DNA from 2 places in the Microbispora sp. CSR-4 genome. Region 2 is predicted to be linked to the other one. Evidence: riboswitches for the same ligand, from Rfam matches in the RefSeq annotation. Region 2 holds a riboswitch; the other holds the start of a gene.

Region 1 (4,411 bases), on a different contig from region 2:
GGCCCTTCTGACCCTGCGTGATGTCGAACTCAACCCGCTGACCCTGCTCGAGGGCCTTGTAGCCGTCCATCAGGATTGCCGAGTAATGGACGAACACGTCCTTACCACCGTCTACCGCGATGAAGCCGTAGCCCTTGTCCGCGTTAAACCATTTGACGGTGCCCTGCGCCACTTCCGACTCCTCTTGCTGGGCTGGGGACCACACCCAAGAAGCCCCCGGTTTTGTCGATCGACATCGACCATACCCGTGTCAAGCCGTAGGACAACAGAGTCAATCCGCAAACTACTACTTGGCGTTCGCTCAAAGCGGGACCGAAGAATATTCACTTTACTGTTTAATAGTTGAGAGCTGCACCATTTGCCATGGCACCGTATGACTTCTCCACCCGCAGAAGCGCATGTCAGGTGCTCGGCCCCGGTGCGGCGGCTCAGCCTCCGGCGACGGCGGGGATGACCGAAATCTGCACTCCGTCCGGCGTGGCGGTGTCCAGACCCTCGGCGAATCGGACGTCCTCTTCTCCGACGTAGACGTTGACAAAACGCCGGATCTTACCCGTCTCGTCGAGGATGCGCCCGCCGATGCCCGGGTAGTCCGCGTCGAGCTTCTGCAGGACCTCGCGAAGCGTTCCTCCCTCGCCGCTCACCTCCGCGGCCCCGTTGGTGTACGTCCGGAGAATCGTCGGAATCCGCACGGAAACGCTCATTGTTCGCTCGCTTTCGTTACTGCCGATGGGCCTTTTGAAACGCTTTCAGTTGGCGAATGCCGCACGGAACGCGTCGAGAGAGGGACGGATGACGGCGGTGGGACGGGCGTGCTCGGCCACCGCGTCGAGCGTCTTGAGCCCGTCGCCGGTGTTCAGCACCACGGTCTCGGCGTCCGGGTCGAGGCGGCCCTCGCGGACCAGCTTGCGCAGCACGCCGACCGTGACGCCGCCCGCGGTCTCGGCGAAGACGCCCTCGGTCCTGGCCAGCAGGCGGATCGCGTCGACGATCTCCTCGTCGGTCACGTCCTCCACCGCGCCGCCCGTCCGGCGCGCGATGTCGAGCACGTACGGCCCGTCCGCCGGGTTGCCGATGGCAAGGGACTTGGCGATGGTGTCGGGCCGCACCGGCTGCACCACGTCCTGCCCGGCCTTGAACGCCCGGGAGACCGGCGAGCAGCCCTCGGCCTGCGCACCGAAGATCCGGTAGGGCCGCTCCTCGACCAGCCCCAGCTTGATCAGCTCACGGAAGCCCTTGTCGATCTTCGTGAGCTGCGAGCCGGAGGCCACCGGGATGACGATCTGGTCGGGCAGCCGCCAGCCGAGCTGCTCGGCGATCTCGTACGCCAGCGTCTTGGAGCCCTCGGCGTAGTAGGGCCGGAGATTGACGTTGACGAAGCCCCACTTCTCACCCAGCTCGTCGCCGATGAGCTCGGAGCAGAAGCGGTTGACCTCGTCGTAGGTGCCGTCGATGGCGACGAGGCGGCCGCCGTACACCGCGGCCATGGTCACCTTGGCCGGCTCCAGGTCGGCGGGGATGAACACGCAGGAGTCCAGCCCGGCCCGGGCGGCCGCCGCGCCCACCGCGCCGGCGAGGTTGCCGGTGGAGGAGCACGACAGGGTGTGGAAGCCGAAGTTGCGCGCGGCCTCCAGCGCGATCGCGACGACACGGTCCTTGAAGGAGTGGGTCGGGTTGCCGGAGTCGTCCTTGACGTGCAGCGACCGCAGGCCCAGCTCGGCCGCCAGCCTGTCGGCCTTCACGAGCTTGGTCCAGCCTGGCTGGAGGTTGGGCTTGGCCGTCACGCCGGCGGGAACGGGGAGCAGGGAGCGGTAACGCCAGATGTTCGCCGGGCCGGACTCGATGTCCTCCCGACGGATCTCGCCGAAGTCGTACGCCACCTCAAGGGGGCCGAAACACTCCGTACAGGCGAAAATCGGGCCGAGTTCGTAAAGAGCGCCACATTCACGACACGAAAGTCCGGTGGCGGGGCCGAACTCGACGGTGTTCGCGGGAGTGCTAGCGGCAGTGCTGGTGTGCGCCATGAAGCGAGGCCTTTCCCTCATCTTCGCTCGCGACCACCTTGGCCACGAGCCGGAATTGGCACCTGTCCCGGCCGGGCCTCGTGGGCACGAGTTCGACACCGGGGAGGTTGCCGGGGCTTCGCAGGGCCGGTCCCTCCACCCCTCTGGATGAGCATGTTCAGTTGTAGGACCTTCCAGAGAAGGTCCTTAAGTGCCCCTCCTGCCAATCTTTGCCCCGTCGCGTCACCCAGAGCGGCACCTCGCGGCGTTGTCGTCGTCGCCCGTGGCCTCCGGCTACGAGCTCCTCCTCCGCCTTGCGATGCACCAGTCTGGCCACCGCCCCGTGCGGGCAAATCTTGTCAGTCGCGGCACTAGCACTGTACCCCGGCGTCCCCGGTGTCCGTTCTGACGTCTCATATGGCGAGACGTTTTGTATCAGCCGTACGCCTCGCCGAGGGCGCTCTGCACGTACTTGCGCGCTTGGTGGATGCGGGACTTGACCGTCCCGAGGGGGATTTTGAGCTGGTCGGCGACCTCCGCGTAGTCGAGCTGGCAGATGTCGCGCAGCACGAGCGCCTGGGCGAGGTCGGGCCGCTCGGCCTCCAGCGCCTCCATCGCGTCGAGCAGGTCGAGCCGCGAGCCGGCGATGACGCTCACCCGCCGGGGATCGGGCCGCTGCTCGGGCAGCTCCTCCACCTGTTCGGACGAACGCCGCTTGAGTGAGCGATAGGTGGTCCTGGCGCAGTTGACGGTCACGATGTGCAGCCAGGTGCTGAACCTTGCCCGCCCCTCGAACCTCGCGATGTTGCGCGCCACGGCGAGCAGCGTGTCCTGCGCCGCCTCCTCGGCGTCCTGCCGATACGGTAGAAGCCTCTCGCAGTGCCGCAGCACGTCGGGCTCGATGCGCCGCAGCAGTTCGCCGAGCGCGCGATGGTCCCCCCGGGCAGCAGATCGGGCCAGGTCCTCGGTGGTGTCGTCCAGTGCCATGCCGTATCCAGCCCTCCCGCGATCGGTTGACATCCTATTGACGGAGGTCGGCTTTTATTAATCTTCCGGCATGCGCGCCCGCTCTGATCGAGGGAACCCGAAGATGAGCAGCACCGTTCTGATCGCGTCCAACCGGGGCCCGGTGTCCTTCACGCTGTCTGAAGACGGCGGCCTGACCATGCGCAGGGGCGGCGGCGGGCTCGTCTCCGGCCTGTCCGAGGTGGTCAAGGACACCGACGTCCTGTGGGTCTGCGCGGCGCTGTCGGACGGCGACCGGGGGGCGGTGCGCCGGACGCACGGCGGGCGGCTCGACCGGGCCTTCGACACGGGCCCGATCCGCATGCTGGACATTCCGCCCGCCGTCTTCCACCGGGCCTACAACGCCGTGGCCAACTCGACCCTGTGGTTCGTCAACCACCTGCTTTACAACACGCCCTTCTCCCCCGAGTTCGGCACGCGGTTCCGCCGCGAGTGGGAGTCGTACCGCACGTACAACGGCGCGTTCGCGCTGGCCCTGGCCGAGGAGGCGGCCCACCGGGCGCGCGTCATGGTGCAGGACTACCACCTGACGCTGACCCCGGCGATGCTCCGGGTCGAGCGGCCCGACCTGCGCATCGCCCACTTCTCGCACACGCCCTGGGCGCCGCCGGAATACTTCGCACTGCTGCCCGAGGACGTCGTGGCGGAGGTGCTGACCGGCATCCTCGGCGCCGACCACGCCGGATTCCTCACCGCGCGCTGGGCCCGCGCCTTCATGGACTGCTGCGAAGCCCTGCTCGGCGCCGACGTCGACCACGCCGCCCGGACGGTCACGTACGAGGGGCGGACCACCAGGATCGGCGTGCACCCGCTCGGCGTGAACGGCGAGGCGCTGCTGGCCCGGGCCGCCGAGCAGGACGTCGAGTCGCACATGTCCGTGATCAGAGACCTCGTGGGCGACCGCAAGCTGATCGTGCGCATCGACCGCACCGAGCTGTCCAAGAACATCGTGCGCGGCCTGCGCGCCTACCAGGAGTTCCTGGCCACCCACCCCGAATGGCACGGCCGGGTCGTCCACCTAGCGTTCGCCTACCCCTCCCGCCACGACCTGCCGGAATATCGCGAATACACAGCGGCCGTGCAGCGCTGCGCCAAGGAGATCGAGGACGAGTACGCGACCGAGGACTGGGACCCGCTGATCCTCAACGTGAACGACGACTATCCGCGCTCGCTGGCCGCCTACCGGCTGGCCGACGTGCTGCTCGTCAACCCGATCAGGGACGGCATGAACCTGGTGGCCAAGGAGGGCCCGATCCTGTCGCCCCGGTGCGCGCTCGTGCTGTCCCGCGAGGCGGGCGCGGCGGCCGAGCTGGGGGCCGACTCCCTGCTCGTCAACCCCTACGACGTGTCCGGCACCGCTGCGGCGCTGCACGACGCGCTGA
Region 2 (4,411 bases):
CTGATCTGCGCGGCGCTGTTCCTCGAACACTGTTGCCGGGTGCCCGGCGAGCCCTCCGGGGAAGCGTAACCGGCTACTTGTCGATGTCGCCCACCACGAAGAACATCGAGCCGAGGATGGCGATCATGTCGGATACCAGGTTGCCCGGCAGCATCTCCCGCAGCACCTGGATGTTGTTGTAGGAGGCGCTGCGCAGCTTGAGCCGCCAGGGCGTCTTCTCGCCGCGCGACACGAGGTAGTAGCCGTTCAGGCCGAGCGGGTTCTCCGTCCAGGCGTACGTGTGGCCCTCGGGCGCCTTCAGCACCTTCGGCAGCCGCTGGTTGATCGGCCCCGGCGGCAGGTGCCGCAGCCGCTCCACGCAGGCGTCGGCGAGGTCGAGGGAGACCTTGACCTGTTCGAGCAGCACCTGGAACCGGGCCTGGCAGTCCCCGGCCGACCGGGTCACGACCTTCACCGGCAGCTCGCCGTACGCGAGGTAGGGCTCGTCGCGCCGCAGGTCGAAGTCGACGCCCGAGGCCCGCGCGATGGGGCCGCTCACGCCGTACTGCATGATCGTCTCGCGGTCGAGCACGCCGACGCCGCGGGTGCGGGCCAGGAAGATCTCGTTGCCGGCGATCAGTTCCTCGATGTCGGGCAGCCGCCGCCGCACGGCCGCGACGGCGGCGGTGACGCGGTCGAGCCAGCCCAGGGGCAGCTCCTCCTTCAGCCCGCCCACCCGGTTGAACATGTAGTGCATGCGGCCGCCGGAGATCTCCTCCATGACGTGCTGCAGGGTCTCCCGCTCGCGGAAGGCGTAGAAGACCGGCGTTATCGCGCCGAGCTCCAGGGGATAGCTGCCGAGGAACATCAGGTGGCTGAGCACGCGGTTGAGCTCGGCCAGCAGCGTCCTGGCCCACACCGCCCTGGGCGGGGGCTGCATGCCCAGCATGCGCTCGACCGCGAGCACGACGCCCAGCTCGTTGGCGAACGCCGACAGCCAGTCGTGCCGGTTGGCCAGCACGATGATCTGCCGGTAGTCGCGCACCTCGAACAGCTTCTCCGCGCCGCGGTGCATGTAGCCGACGATCGGCTCGGCGGCCGTGATGCGCTCGCCGTCGAGGACGAGCCGCAGCCGCAGCACGCCGTGGGTGGACGGGTGCTGCGGGCCGATGTTGAGGATCATGTCCTCGGTGGCCAGCTCCCTCGCCTGCACGGCGTCGGCGCCCGCGCCGATCCCCACGATCTGTTCCCGGCGCACGCCCTCCTGCTCGGTCGTCATACCGTCCATGCTTTCACGCTCGCCCCGCACGAGCGAAAGCCTCCGCCGGCTCGGTAACCCCCGTCAGGCTGCGGCGATCTCGCGAAGGGCTTCGATGAGGCGGTCGACGTGTTCGGTGGTGGTGCCGATGCCGATCGAGGCGCGTACGGCGCTGACCGTGCCGTCGGCGCAGCCGCCGTCCTGCCCGCCGCCGAGGAGGTGGCGGACGAACGGGTGGGCGCAGAACTTGCCGTCCCTGACGCCGATGCCCCAGTCGCCGGACAGCGCCTCGGCGACCTCCCGGGCCGTACGGCCCTCGACGACGAACGACACGATGCCGACGCGCGGGTGATCCTGACCCCACAGCGACAGCTCGCGGACGCCGGGGATCGTGGCGAGCCCGGCGCGCAGGCGGGCGAGCAGCCGCTCCTCCTCGCGCACCAGCGCAGCCCAGCCGGTCGCGGTCAGCGCGTCGCAGGCGGCGGCGAGCGCGATCGCGCCGAGCACGTTGGGGGTGCCCGCCTCGTGCCGCGTCTCGGGGTCGTCGCTCCACTCGGTGGTCTCGCCCACCGACCGTACGGCTCCGCCGCCGCGCAGGTACGGGTCGGCGTCGGCGAGCCAGTCGGGGCGGCCCACGAGCACCCCGGCGCCGAACGGGGCGTAGAGCTTGTGCCCGGAGAAGGCCACGTAGTCGAGGTCGAGCGCGGCGAGGTTGAGCCCGCGGTGGGGGACGAACTGGGCGGCGTCCACAGCGATCCGCGCGCCGTGCCGGTGGGCGATGTGGGCCAGCCCGGCGATCGGCCACAGCTCGCCGGTGACGTTGGAGGCGGCGGTCACGACGAGCAGGGCCGGGCCCTCGATCGCGGCCAGCGCCTCGTCGGCCGCCCGGAGCGCCTCGCCGGGGAAGGCGGGCGGCGCGAGCCGTACGGCGTCGGGCCAGGGCAGCAGCGACGCGTGGTGCTCGGTCTCGAACACGACGACGGTTGTGTCCTGCGGGAGGCTGCGGGCCAGCAGGTTCATGGCGTCGGTCGTGTTGCGCACGAAAATCAGCGCGTCGCCGGGGCGGGCGCCGACGAAGGCCCGCACGGTGTGCCTGGCCTGCTCATACCTGGCGGTCGTGAGCTGCGAGGCGTAGCCCGCACCCCGGTGGACGCTGGAGTAGGCCGGCAGCGCCGCCGCGACGGCGGCGTTCACCGGCTCGAGACAGGGCGCGCTCGCCGCGTAATCGAGGTTCGCGTACGGCACGAGCCTGCCACCCTTGACGGGCACCTCCAGATCGGCGCCGACGACGGCCGGCAGGAGGACGGGGGCGAGCTCGGGCTCGTCGGAGATGCGGGTGACGGCCTGCTGGACGAACGTGAGTGCGGACAACGCCAAGCCTCCTCGGGTCGGGGACCCCGGCCATGGCGTCGGAAGGCGGAGCCCGCGCTTGCCCGGCACACCTCGTGCCGAGCCCGGTCCTCACCCGGGGCACCCCGCCGCGAGCGCGAGGGTTGCCGGCCAGCAAGCCGGGGCTTGACGCTGGCACTCATGACCTGGACGGCACTATAACCCGGCACCTCCCTCCGGGCGCAAGTGCGGATGACCCGGGCGGAGTCAGTCGTCGCCGACCGTGACCCCCAGGACGTGGGCGAACATCGGCGCGAGCTGCATCAACTGGACGCCGCTGATGGTCGCGCCGCGCAGCGCGTCGTAGCCGTCGGAGATCCCCAGCGACACCGCCCCGCGCAGGTCGACCCGGGACATGCGGGCCTTGTCGAACCGCACCCGTTCGAGCGTGGAGCCGGGGAAGGCGACGCCGGTCAGCGTGGCGCCCGCGAAGTCCACGTCGCGCAGCGTGCACTCGACGAACGAGACCTCCCGCAGGTCGGCCGCGCGGAAGTTGACCGAGTCGAGCTTGCAGCGGTGGAAGAACACCTGGTGCAGCTCGGCGCCGGGCAGCGCCGTGCCGGCCGGGGCGCTCATGACGATCTCCGCGTCCGCCCAGACCGACTCGGTGAGGTCGCCGCCCACCCAGCGCACGCCGTTCAGCCACACGTCGGAGAACCGGGCGCGCCGGTATCGGCCGCCGATGAACGTCACCGAGGTGAACGCCGACTCGATGAACCGGGCGCCTCCGGCGTCGGCGTCCTCGAACTCCTGCCCGTCGAACAGGACCGTGTCGTAGTCGCCGCCGTGATCGAGCCGGCCGTCGAACGGCTCCAGGTGACCGGCGTACGGCAGGTCGCCGAGTTCGCGGGGTTCCCTGCGATGCGGTGCGCGGCGCTTGGGCATCGCCCCAACGTACGCCATGAGGGACCCGTACGCCCGCACTCCCGAGCGAGGCCTTTCATCCGTATTGTTGTCCATTGTGAAGTTTGATCCTTGGAACGCCGAGTTCATCGCGCACCCCTATGACGCCTACCGCGACCTGCGCGACAACGAGCCGGTCAGCTTCTTCGAGCCGACAGGGCAGTGGCTGATCGCCCGCCACGCGGATGTGAACGCGCTGCTGCGCGACCGGCGCCTCGGCCGGTCCTACCTGCACGTGGCGACGCATGAGGCGTTCGGCCGCGAGCCCGAGCCGGAGTTCCAGGAACCGTTCTGGCGGGTGATCCGGGCCGGGATGCTCGACGTCGAGCCGCCGGTCCACACGCGGCTGCGCCGCCTGGTGTCCAAGGCGTTCACGCCCCGCATGGTCGAGTCGCTGCGCCCCCGCGTACGGAAGATCGCGACCGAGCTGACCGAGGCACTGGTCGAACGCGGCGGCGGCGACCTGCTGGCCGAGGTGGCCGAGCCGCTGCCGGTCACCGTGATCGCCGAGATGCTGGGCGTGCCCGAGTCGGACCGGCACCTGCTGCGTCCCTGGTCGGCCGACATCTGCGGCATGTACGAGCTGAACCCCTCGCTGGAGGCCCAGCACACGGCCGTACGCGCGGCCACGGAGTTCGCCGACTACCTGCGCGGGCTGGCCAGGGCGCGCAGGGAGCGGCCGGGCGACGACATGATCTCGGCGCTGGCCCAGGTGGTGGACGACGGAGACCGGCTGACCGAGGACGAGCTGATCGGCACCTGCGTGCTGCTGCTCAACGCCGGTCACGAGGCCACGGTCAACGCCACCGGCAGCGGGTGGTGGGCGCTGTTCCGCAACCCGGGCGAGCTGGAGCGGCTGCGCGCCGACCCCGGCCTGATGCC

Evidence for each region. Region 2 has a riboswitch for S-adenosylmethionine ahead of FLV34_RS22020 (aminotransferase class V-fold PLP-dependent enzyme). Riboswitches for the same ligand answer to the same signal wherever they lie in the genome.
Region 1: it holds a riboswitch for S-adenosylmethionine, as region 2 does, so the genes downstream of both, thrC (threonine synthase) here and FLV34_RS22020 (aminotransferase class V-fold PLP-dependent enzyme) in region 2, are expected to answer to the same signal.

The regions. Positions count from the first base shown of each region.
Region 1 is NZ_VJVX01000012.1:22,546-26,956, reverse strand. Features, by position in the region: gene FLV34_RS12065 (cold-shock protein) at 1-172, opposite strand, end outside; gene FLV34_RS12060 (MoaD/ThiS family protein) at 429-704, opposite strand; gene thrC (threonine synthase) at 750-2,024, opposite strand; SAM riboswitch class I at 2,039-2,178, opposite strand; gene FLV34_RS12050 (RNA polymerase sigma factor) at 2,439-2,990, opposite strand; gene FLV34_RS12045 (trehalose-6-phosphate synthase) at 3,094-4,411, shown strand, end outside.
Region 2 is NZ_VJVX01000030.1:18,467-22,877, reverse strand. Features, by position in the region: gene FLV34_RS22030 (DUF3180 domain-containing protein) at 1-69, shown strand, start outside; gene FLV34_RS22025 (NADH-quinone oxidoreductase subunit D) at 74-1,258, opposite strand; gene FLV34_RS22020 (aminotransferase class V-fold PLP-dependent enzyme) at 1,322-2,569, opposite strand; SAM riboswitch class IV at 2,658-2,773, opposite strand; gene FLV34_RS22015 (pentapeptide repeat-containing protein) at 2,834-3,511, opposite strand; gene FLV34_RS22010 (cytochrome P450) at 3,588-4,411, shown strand, end outside.